3 regions of the Pseudoxanthomonas sp. 22568 genome follow, and region 1 is predicted to be linked to each of the others. Evidence: riboswitches for the same ligand, from Rfam matches in the RefSeq annotation. Region 1 holds a riboswitch; each other region holds the start of a gene.
What was found. Region 1 has a riboswitch for cobalamin ahead of ACTJI2_RS15660 (ribonucleoside-diphosphate reductase subunit alpha). Riboswitches for the same ligand answer to the same signal wherever they lie in the genome.
Positions count from the first base shown of each region.

Region 1 (3,271 bases):
TCGCACGAGGTTTCCAGCGCGTGAAAGTAGATGGTCTCGGCGATCTTCTGCGACAGCGCACGCGCCTCGGCGCTGTCGAACGCCAACCGCTTGCGGAAGAACACGTCCTGCAGGCCCATGCAGCCCAGGCCGACCGGGCGCCAGCGCAGGTTGCCGCGGCGCGCCGATTCGATCGGGTAGAAGTTCAGATCAATCACCCGATCCAGCTGGCGCACCGCCAGCCGCACGGTTTCGGCCAGGCGTTCGAAATCGAAGTCGCCGTACTCGTCGAAATGGCGGGCGAGGTTGATCGAGCCCAGGTTGCAGACCGCGGTTTCCTCGGCCGAGGTGATCTCCAGGATCTCGGTGCACAGGTTGGACAGGTGGATGACGTTGTTCGCGCGCAGGGTCTGGTTGCTGGCGCGGTTGCACTTGTCCTTGAAGGTCATCCAGCCGTTGCCGGTCTCGGCCAGCGTGCGCATCATCCGCGCATACAGCTTGCGCGCCGGCACCGCCTTGGCGGCCTTGCCCTGGGTCTCGGCCTGCAGGTAGGCCTGCTCGAACGCCTCGCCGTACAGATCGGTCAGCTCCGGCACCACGCGCGGATCGAACAGCGACCATTCCTGGTCGGCCTCCACCCGCTTCATGAACAGATCCGGCACCCAGTTGGCCAGGTTGAGGTTGTGGGTACGGCGCGATTCGTCGCCGGTGTTGTCGCGCAGTTCCAGGAAATCCTCGACGTCGGCGTGCCAGGTTTCCAGGTACACGCAGGCCGCGCCCTTGCGCTTGCCGCCCTGGTTGACCGCCGCGACCGAGGAGTCCAGCGTCTTCAGCCACGGCACGATGCCGTTGGAATGGCCGTTGGTCGACTTGATCAGCGAACCGCGCGAACGCACCCGCGTGTAGCTGACGCCGATGCCGCCGCTGAACTTGGACAGCTGGGCGATATCGCCGTACTTCTGGTAGATCGATTCCAGCGAATCCTGCGGCGAATCCAGCAGGAAGCACGAGGACAGCTGTTCGTGGGTGGTGCCGGAGTTGAACAGGGTCGGCGAGCTGGGCAGGTAGTCCAGGTTGCCCATCCGGCGGTACAGCGCCAGCGCTTCGGACACGTCCTCGCTGAGCGCGCAGGCGATGCGCAGGAAGAACTGCTGCGGGGTCTCGATGACCTTGCGGGTGTGCGGATGGCGCAGCAGGTAGCGGTCGTACAGGGTGCGCAGGCCGAAGTAATCGAAATGCAGATCCAGCGAGGCGTCCAGCGCGTCGTTGAGCTTGCGCGCGTTGGTCTGCACGAAGTTCAGCAGGCGATCGTTGATGAGTCCCACCTCGTGGCCGCGCGTCACCGACTGCGAGAACGCCTGGATTTCCTGCCCGGTCACTTCCTTGGCGATGTAGCTGGCCAGCAGGCGCGCGGCCAGCCGGCTGTATTCGGGTTCCTCGGCGGTCAGCAGCGCGGCGGTGCGGATGGACAGTTCGTCCAGTTCGCGCGTGCTGGCGCCGTCGTACAGGCCGGAGATGGTGCGGGTGGCCACGCGCATCGGATCGATGGCGTGCAGGCCCTCGCAGCTGCGCTGCACCGCGCGGACGATCTTGTTCAGATCCACCGGCTCGCGGCTGCCGTTGCGCTTGGTCACGCTCATCGCGGTGGCGGTGGGCGGCGAGGTCAACAGGAATGCGTCCTTCTGGGACGGGGAGACGTCGGTTTCGGCGACGGCGGTATCGGTCGGGGTCACGGGGCTTCCTCCATGCGTGATGCACGCGGCGACCTGTCCCTCGCAGGCAGCGGAAGGCCGGATGAAGCATCAGGGTGGGGAAGCGGCGTCGCAGGGACCGCGACCGTGGAACGGATGGCCGGCCTGCTTCACCAGCCATCTCCCCCCGGAGATTCCGCGGCCGGCACCGCGCGGTGTGCAACGCGCGGCTGTCGGCAGGTCTTCGGACTCGTGGACGCGGAAGCCTTGCTTCCTCCTAGCCCGTCGCTTCCCAAGGCGAGGCGCCTCAGTGCCAATGACGGGTTCGTTTCCACCTACCGCTGCGGGGCAGCGCCGGCATTCGACCGGCTTCCCTTTTCATCCCCCGGCTTGCGGCCGGAGGAACCGACGGCCACAAGATAGTGGGGGCATATGGGAGCGTCAACACCAAATATGGTGCCGACGCTGTTGTGAAACCCGACACCTTGCAGTGGCGGGCGTTCCACGCGATGACTACTTCACGAAGCGGATCGCCGCCAGCGCTTCGTGCAGGCGCGCCTGCGCGACGGCCCCGTCGAACGGCGGCGTGCGCGGCGGGTCGTAGACCTCCGGACGGGTGCCGACCACCAGCAGGTCGATGGCGTAGCAGCGTTGCTGGCGCACCGCGCGGTAGGCGTCCACGGTCAGGTAGTGGCTCATCGCCGCGTCGCTGGCGCGGAAATGCCGGAACGGCTGGCCATCGATGCGGACTTCGTCGCGCGGCGTGGGCAGCGCCGAATCGGAAACCTCCAGGCAGCGGGCCACGCTGTCCGCGTCATCGCTGACGCCCACGCGAAGCTCCGCCGCCGTCACCTCGTTGGAGCCGTCCAGCACCAGCGCGGCCACCGCCTTGCCGCGGCTGTCGGTCTGGGCGAACGCCTTCCAGTCATCGATAGCCAGATAGCTGCGGCGGAAGTCGCGGCGCAGGGTGAAACCCGGCCATGGCAGGATCGCCACGCCCAGCGCTTCGTCCACGAACTGCGCCTGCAAGGCGATGCGCGAGGCCTGCGCATCGGACACCGGCGGCGGAGCCGGTGCGGTCGCGACCGCTCGCGTGGCGGACGTGGCGTTGGCGGTATCGACGGGATGTTCCGATTGGCAGGCCGACAACAGGCTCAGCAGACAGACCGCACCCAGGCGTTGATTCATCGATCTTCCTTTCTCGTTTGCGTCAGCGCGGGCGAGTCTGGCAAAGCGAGGATGAACGTACCCAAGGCACCGCCGCGAACGGTTCAGGCTCGCGACTTCAGCAATGTGGAGAGCAATTAACGCCGGCCAATCACCCGGCGCGATCAGCGCGAATGCGGATCACGCATCGCGCGGCGTACGCGAATCGTCGCTGTCGGGTTTCGGCGCAACCCATTGCGCGGCCAGGATGCCGGCTTCGTACAGCAGGCACATCGGAATCGCCAGCATCAGCTGGGAGACCACGTCCGGCGGCGTGATCACCGCGGCCAGGATGAAGATGCCGACCACCGCGTAGCCACGCCCCTGGCGCAACTGCTGCGGCGTCACCCAGCCCATCACCGCCATGATCACCAGCGCCACCGGCAGCTCGAAGC
Region 1 covers NZ_JBQENC010000013.1:37,114-40,384, reverse strand. Annotated here, with positions in the region: gene ACTJI2_RS15660 (ribonucleoside-diphosphate reductase subunit alpha) at 1-1,619, opposite strand, end outside; cobalamin riboswitch at 1,889-2,095, opposite strand; gene ACTJI2_RS15655 (hypothetical protein) at 2,184-2,858, opposite strand; gene tatC (twin-arginine translocase subunit TatC) at 3,018-3,271, opposite strand, start outside.

Region 2 (3,271 bases), on a different contig from region 1:
GGACGGTGCAATGCGAGCGCGTCCGCGATCACCCGTTGCTTGTGCGCAATCCGATCGCCCTGCAATCCGGTACCCGCGCCGACCAGTTCCTCCAGCGGCAGATCCGCCAGCGCGCAGGCCAACGCGCTGGCCGCGGTGGTGTTGCCGATGCCCATTTCGCCGAACACGAACAGATCGGCGTCGCCGGCCGCTTCCACCGCGCGCCTGCCCGCCGCCAGCGCATGCGCGAGTTCATCCTCGTCCATCGCCGCTTCCACGCTGAAGTCGCGGGTGCCCAGGCAGGGCTTGTCGGCGTGTACGCCGGCGATGGGCTGGCTGCCGCGGGTGCCGGCATCCACCAGCCGTAGCGGCAGACCGAGTTCGCGCGCCAGCACCGAGATCGCGGCGCCGCCGTGGGCGAAGTTGTGCAGCATCTGCACCGTCACCTCGGACGGAAACGCCGACACGCCCTGGGCGACCACGCCGTGATCGCCGGCGAACACGATCACCGGCACCCGTGCCAGCGTGGGACGATCGGCGCGTTGCAGCGCCGCCAGTTCCACCGCCAGGGTCTCGATGCGGCCCAGCGAGCCCTGCGGCTTGGTCAGCTGATCCTGGCGCGCGCGCGCGCGTTCGGCGTGTTCGGGGGAAGGTTGCCGGCAATCGGCGAGGATCCAGTCGGAAGACACGAGGCGATTTCTTGCGGCGAGGGAACCGGGATTCTACGGGAGGCCTCGCGCCCATCCCCGTCCGCCCCGATGCATGCCTTGCCTTGCCCGCTTTCCATCGATGCGCGCTGCCGCCCGGGCGCGGCCCGCCCATCCACAGGATCGGCATCCGCCAGACCGGTATCTGGTAGGATCGCCGCGCTTTCTGGTGACCCGCGGACGATTCCGCCCCGGGTTGAAACGGGAAGCCGGTGAACCCGCGCACGCCATCCCGGCGCTGCGGGTGATTCCGGCGCTGCCCCCGCAACGGTAAGCGAGCCAGGACAGGGCATACGCCACTGTGCATCCGCACGGGAAGGCGCCCTGGCCGGCGATGGCGCCGCCATCGCGCTCGCAAGCCCGGAGACCGGCCCGAAAGACGACTGGTTGCGACGCGGCGGGCGTTGCGGCGGCGAGCGCCGTGCGTACGGCCGTTTCCGCTGTCTTCCCGTTCCCGCGTTGCCGCCTCCCCTCGTTATGCCGCGCGGGAGCGCGCGGCGCATGGAGCCGATTGCAATGCCACCTATCCGTACCCTGTCCCTGGCCGTCGCCCTGGCGCTGCCGGGCCTGGCGCTCGCCCAGGACGCCGCCACCGAACTGGACGAAGTCGTCGTCACCAGCACCCGCACCGCGATCGCGCTGGAAGACAGCCTGGCGCCGGCGCAGGTCATCGATCGCGCCGACATCGAGCGCAGCCAGGCGACCTCGCTGCAGGATCTGCTGCGCGGCCGCGCCGGCATCAACCTGACCAATGCTGGTGGCCCGGGCAAGCAGACCTCGCTGTTCCTGCGCGGCACCAACTCCAGCCACACCCTGGTGCTGATCGACGGCGTGCGGGTGAACTCGGCCGACTTCGCCGCCGCCGCCATCCCGGATCTGCCGCTGGCGCAGATCGATCGCATCGAGATTGTGCGCGGCCCGAACTCCAGCCTGTACGGCTCCGAGGCGATCGGCGGCGTGATCCAGATCTTCACCCGCCGCAACCAGGGCACCTACGCGCCGCACTTCCAGATTGGCGGCGGCAGCAATGGCCTGCGCCAGGCCAGCGCTGGCTTCGGCGGCGGCGGCGAGCGCGGCTGGTTCGGCGCGGACGCGGCCTACCAGCGCACCGATGGCATCAATGCCTGCCGCGGCTCGGTATCGCAGGGTCGCGGCTGCTACGCCGACGAACCTGACCGCGACGGCTACCGCAACGTCTCGGCCAGCCTGCGCGGCGGCTACAAGCTGACCGACACGCTGACCGCCGAGGCCAGCGCGCTGCGCGCCGAAGGCGCGAACCGGTACGACGGCTACTACAACTACACCGAGAACGTGCAGCAGGTGTTGAATGGCAAGGTCCGCTACGTGCCGACCGACCGCTTCGCCCTGACCGTCAACGTCGGCCGCAGCGACAACGAGACCGACAACTACCGTAACGAAGTCGATCACGACAGCACCCACAACACCCACCGCAACACCGCCAGCGCGCAGGCCGACATCGGCCTGGGCCAGGATCAGTTGCTGACCGTCGGCGCGGATTGGTACATCGACCATCTCGACAGCACCACCGACTACGCCGCCGACAGCCGCCGCAACACCGCCGGCTTCGTCGAGTACCAGGGCAAGTTCGGCGCCCACCAGTTGCAGGCCAGCGTGCGCAACGACGACAACGAGCAATTCGGCAACCACACCACCGGCAACCTCGGCTGGGGCATGAGCTTCGGGCGCGGCTTCAAGCTCAGCGCAACCTACGGCACCGGTTTCAAGGCGCCGACCTTCAGCGATCTGTACGACCCGTGGAGCGGCAACCGCGACCTGGAGCCGGAGAAGTCGAAGAGCCTCAATGTCGGCATCGCCCAGAACGGCGACGCCTGGCGCTGGGCGCTGGATCTGTACGAGACCCGCATCGATGATCTGATCACCTATGACGGCAGCAGTTTCGCGATGGTGCAGGTGGACGAGGCCCGCATCCGCGGCGCCGAGTTCACCGTCGACGTCACCCTGGCCGGCTGGGATCTCTCCGCCCAGCTCAGCCACACCGACCCGCGCAACCGCAGCGCCAGCAACAACGACAAGCTGCTGCCTCGCCGCGCGCGCAACACCGGTCGCATCGACGTGGATCGCGCGTTCGGCGACTTCCGCGTCGGCGCGACCGTCAATGGCGCGGGCTACCGCTACGACGAGCTGACCAACGCCACCCGCCTGGGCGGCTTCGCCACCGCCGACCTGCGGCTGGAATACGCGGTCACCCCGGAATGGACGTTGCTGGCCAAGGTCGACAACGTGTTCGACCGCGAATACGAAACCATCGCCTGGTACAACCAGCCCGGCCGCGAATACGGCCTGAGCCTGCGCTACCAGCCCAAGCGCTGATTGCGTGCATGAAAAAGCCCGGCAGACGCCGGGCTTTTTCTTTTTTGCCATCCCTCCCTTGTGGGAGCGACATAAGTCGCGATACCGGAAAGCCGGAAACTCCGGAAAAGCTCGCGACTCACGTCGCTCCCACAGGGAGACATCCGGGTTACAGAGATTTATCGAACAATCCTTGCTGCTCGACCGCGAATGCCGGGCGCCTTGTTGCCTTTCTCCCTTGTGGGAGCGACCTA
Region 2 covers NZ_JBQENC010000005.1:12,344-15,614, forward strand. Annotated here, with positions in the region: gene cobT (nicotinate-nucleotide--dimethylbenzimidazole phosphoribosyltransferase) at 1-668, opposite strand, end outside; cobalamin riboswitch at 837-1,076, shown strand; gene btuB (TonB-dependent vitamin B12 receptor) at 1,203-3,038, shown strand.
Region 2: it holds a riboswitch for cobalamin, as region 1 does, so the genes downstream of both, btuB (TonB-dependent vitamin B12 receptor) here and ACTJI2_RS15660 (ribonucleoside-diphosphate reductase subunit alpha) in region 1, are expected to answer to the same signal.

Region 3 (3,271 bases), on a different contig from region 1:
ACCTTCACCCGCGAGGACCAGGCCACCCGTACCTTCGCCGCCGCGCTGGCCGAGCAGGGGCTGCTGATCGAACGCAGCGCCAACATCGCCTTCGCGGATGGACGCCGCAGCAGCGTCGATGGCTTCCAGGTGGTCGACGGCGAAAAATTCGCCGCGCTGCCGGACGCGGTGATCGTCGATTGGCATCGCAAGGGCTGGCTGGCGCTGGTGCACTTCCACCTGGCGTCGCTGGGCCGCTTCAACGACCTGCTGGCCCCCTGATTGAAACCCCACTTCTGTCAACCGGACGACGACAACATTCCCATGTGCAAGAATTCCTCCAACACACTCCGTTTCCTCACTCTCGCCGTGACGCTCACTGCGGCCAATGGCGCCTACGCGCAGGCGGCTGGCGGCGCGACGGCCTCGCTCGAAGGCCCGGTCGTCGCCGGTGTCTGCTACCTCAGCCGCGAAGCGGTGTTCTCCAACGCGGTCGCCGGCAAGGACGCGGGCGTGCAGTTGCAGAAACTGGTGACCGACGCCCAGGCCGAGATCGAACGCGACAAGACCCGCGCTGAGGCGGAACTGATCCGCGTGGGCGTGCGCGGCAACATTTCCGCCGACAAGTTCACCCCCGAGCAGAGCAAGGCGGTGCAGGAAGCGCAGGCCGTGCAGCAGCGCGCCAGCCAGCGCTCGCGCGAGATCGAGGCGACCCGCGCATCGGTGCTGGAACGGATCTCCACCGCCGCCCAGCCGCTCATCGCCGAGGCCTACCAGCGCCACGGCTGCGGCGTGCTGCTGGATCGCGGCATGGTGCTGGCCGGCAACATGAGCCACGACCTGACCGCCGACGTGGTCAAGGCGCTGGATGCGCGGGTCAAGTCGATTCCGGTCACGCTGCAACGCGAGTCCGCCACGCCCGCCGCGACGCCCGCACCGGGCAAGCGCTGAGCCGCGACGCGCGGCCGCTCCGGCGCACGCCACGGCGCCGGGGCCACACTGCCATCAACTGCTATACTCGCGCCGCCTGAGGTGACCGCCGGCCTGGCCGGTGGTTGAAACGGGAATCCGGTGCGCCGGATCGTGTTCGCACGATCGGCAATTCCGGAGCTGCCCCCGCAACGGTAGGCGAGACAAGGTACCGCAACAGCCACTGTGCTTGATGCATGGGAAGGCGCGGACCGGAAGCACGGATCTTTCCCGGCTTCACTCGCGAGCCCGGAGACCGGCCTTTGAGCGGCGTGACATGCGGTGGGCGATGTCATGGAGGCCGGCTCGTTTCCGGTCGCCATAGCACTCTCTTTCCGCCTGTCCTTTTCCATCGCTTCCGCGCGGGCAGGCGCGGTCAAGGAGTGTGTCAGTGCATCCGCAGTCGTCGTTCCACCGCCAGATCCTGGCGGTTTCGTTGTTGCCTTCCCTTTGCTTCACCGCCCCGGCCTTCGCCGAAGCGCCGGCCACCGATCTGGATGGCGTGATCGTCACCGCGACGCGTACCGCGCGGACCCAGGACCAGACCCTGGCCGCGGTCACCGTGATCGATCGCGAGGAGATCGAGCGCCTGCAGCCGGCCTCGCTGCCGGATCTGCTGACTGGCCGCGCGGGCCTGTCGCTGGCCAACAACGGCGGTCCGGGCAAGTCCACGTCGCTGTTCCTGCGCGGCACCGAATCCGATCACGTGCTGGTGCTGGTCGACGGCATCAAGCTGGGGTCGGCCACCAGTGGCGGCGCATCGCTGCAGGACATTCCCGTCGAGCAGATCGAGCGCATCGAAATCGTGCGCGGACCATTCTCCAGCCTGTACGGATCCGAGGCGCTGGGCGGCGTGATCCAGATCTTCACCCGTCGGCCGCAGGGCTCGTTCCAGCCCAACTTCAGCGCGAGCGTCGGCAGCGAACGGACCCGACGCGCCTCCGCCGGCATCGGCGGGCGCAGCGGCGATGCCGAGCGGGGCGGCTGGTATGCGATCCAGGCCGCGCACCAGGACACCGACGGCATCAACGCCTATCGTGGCCGGCGCAACTTCGATCCGGATCGCGATGGCTATCGCAACGCCTCGCTGACCGCGCAGGGCGGCTATCGGTTCGACGAGCATTGGGACGCGGAACTGCGGTTGTTCCGTGCCGAAGGTCGCAACGAATACGACGGCAGCCTCAACAACGAGGCCGACACGGTCCAGCAGGTGATCGGGGGGCTCGTGCGTTATGCGGCCAGCGATCGGATGCGCATCACCGCCAGCGCCGGCGCCAGCGCGGACCTGAGCGAGAACTTCCTCGATGGCGTGTATTCCTCCCACTTCGACACCCGCCGCAAGCTGGGCTCGTTGCAGGCCGATCTCGGTGTCGGCGCGGGACTGTTGAGCCTGGGCTACGACTGGTCCGGCGACGAGGTGGACAGCAACACCCGCTACGCGCGTGATCGCCGGATCAATCGCGGTGTGTTTGGCCAATGGCAGCAGGCGTTCGGCCGGCAGTCGTTGCAGGCCAGCCTGCGCCGCGACGACGACAGCCAGTTCGGCGGCGAGACCACGGGCAGCCTGCAATGGGGTTGGGACTTCACCGAACAGCTGCGCCTGGGCGCCAGCTACGGAACCGGCTTCAAGGCTCCGACCTTCAACGAGCTCTACTTCCCGGGCTACGGCAACCCGGAACTCGGCCCGGAAACCTCGCGCAGCGTCGAGTTGAGCCTGCGCGGCGATCACGGTCGCGCGCGATGGGCGCTGCATGCCTACGAGACGCGCATCGACGACATGATCGCGTTCGACGCTTCGCTGGGCGACTCCGGCGGCCCCAACAACATCGATCGCGCGCGCATCCGCGGCATCGAGGCCGAAGGCGCGGTGCGACTGGCGGACTGGGATCTGCGCGCCAGCCTGACCCGGCTGGATCCGCGCAACGATGGCGACAATCCCAACCGCGACAACCTGCTGCCGCGACGGGCACGAAGCAGCGCCCGCATCGATGCGGATCGCCGCTTCGGCGCGTTCAGCGTGGGTGCCAGCGCGGTAGGCGTGGGTGAGCGTTACGACAACCTCGCCAACACCACCCGCCTGGGCGGGTACGGGCTGGTCGACCTGCGCCTGGGCTACACGCTGACGCCGGCGTGGCAGTTGCAACTGGCAGCCTCCAACGTGTTCGACAAGCGCTACGAAACCGCCGCGCTCTACAACCAGCCGGGACGGACCTGGTTGTTGACCATCCGTTACCAGCCCGCCACCCATTGACCGGAGCGCAAGATGAAACCACTGTCACGGCCTTTCCATTCGGGCCTGCTCGCCACCTTCGCGGTCCTGATG
Region 3 covers NZ_JBQENC010000003.1:7,215-10,485, forward strand. Annotated here, with positions in the region: gene ACTJI2_RS04320 (SapC family protein) at 1-261, shown strand, start outside; gene ACTJI2_RS04325 (OmpH family outer membrane protein) at 304-930, shown strand; cobalamin riboswitch at 993-1,228, shown strand; gene btuB (TonB-dependent vitamin B12 receptor) at 1,340-3,199, shown strand; gene ACTJI2_RS04335 (hypothetical protein) at 3,212-3,271, shown strand, end outside.
Region 3: it holds a riboswitch for cobalamin, as region 1 does, so the genes downstream of both, btuB (TonB-dependent vitamin B12 receptor) here and ACTJI2_RS15660 (ribonucleoside-diphosphate reductase subunit alpha) in region 1, are expected to answer to the same signal.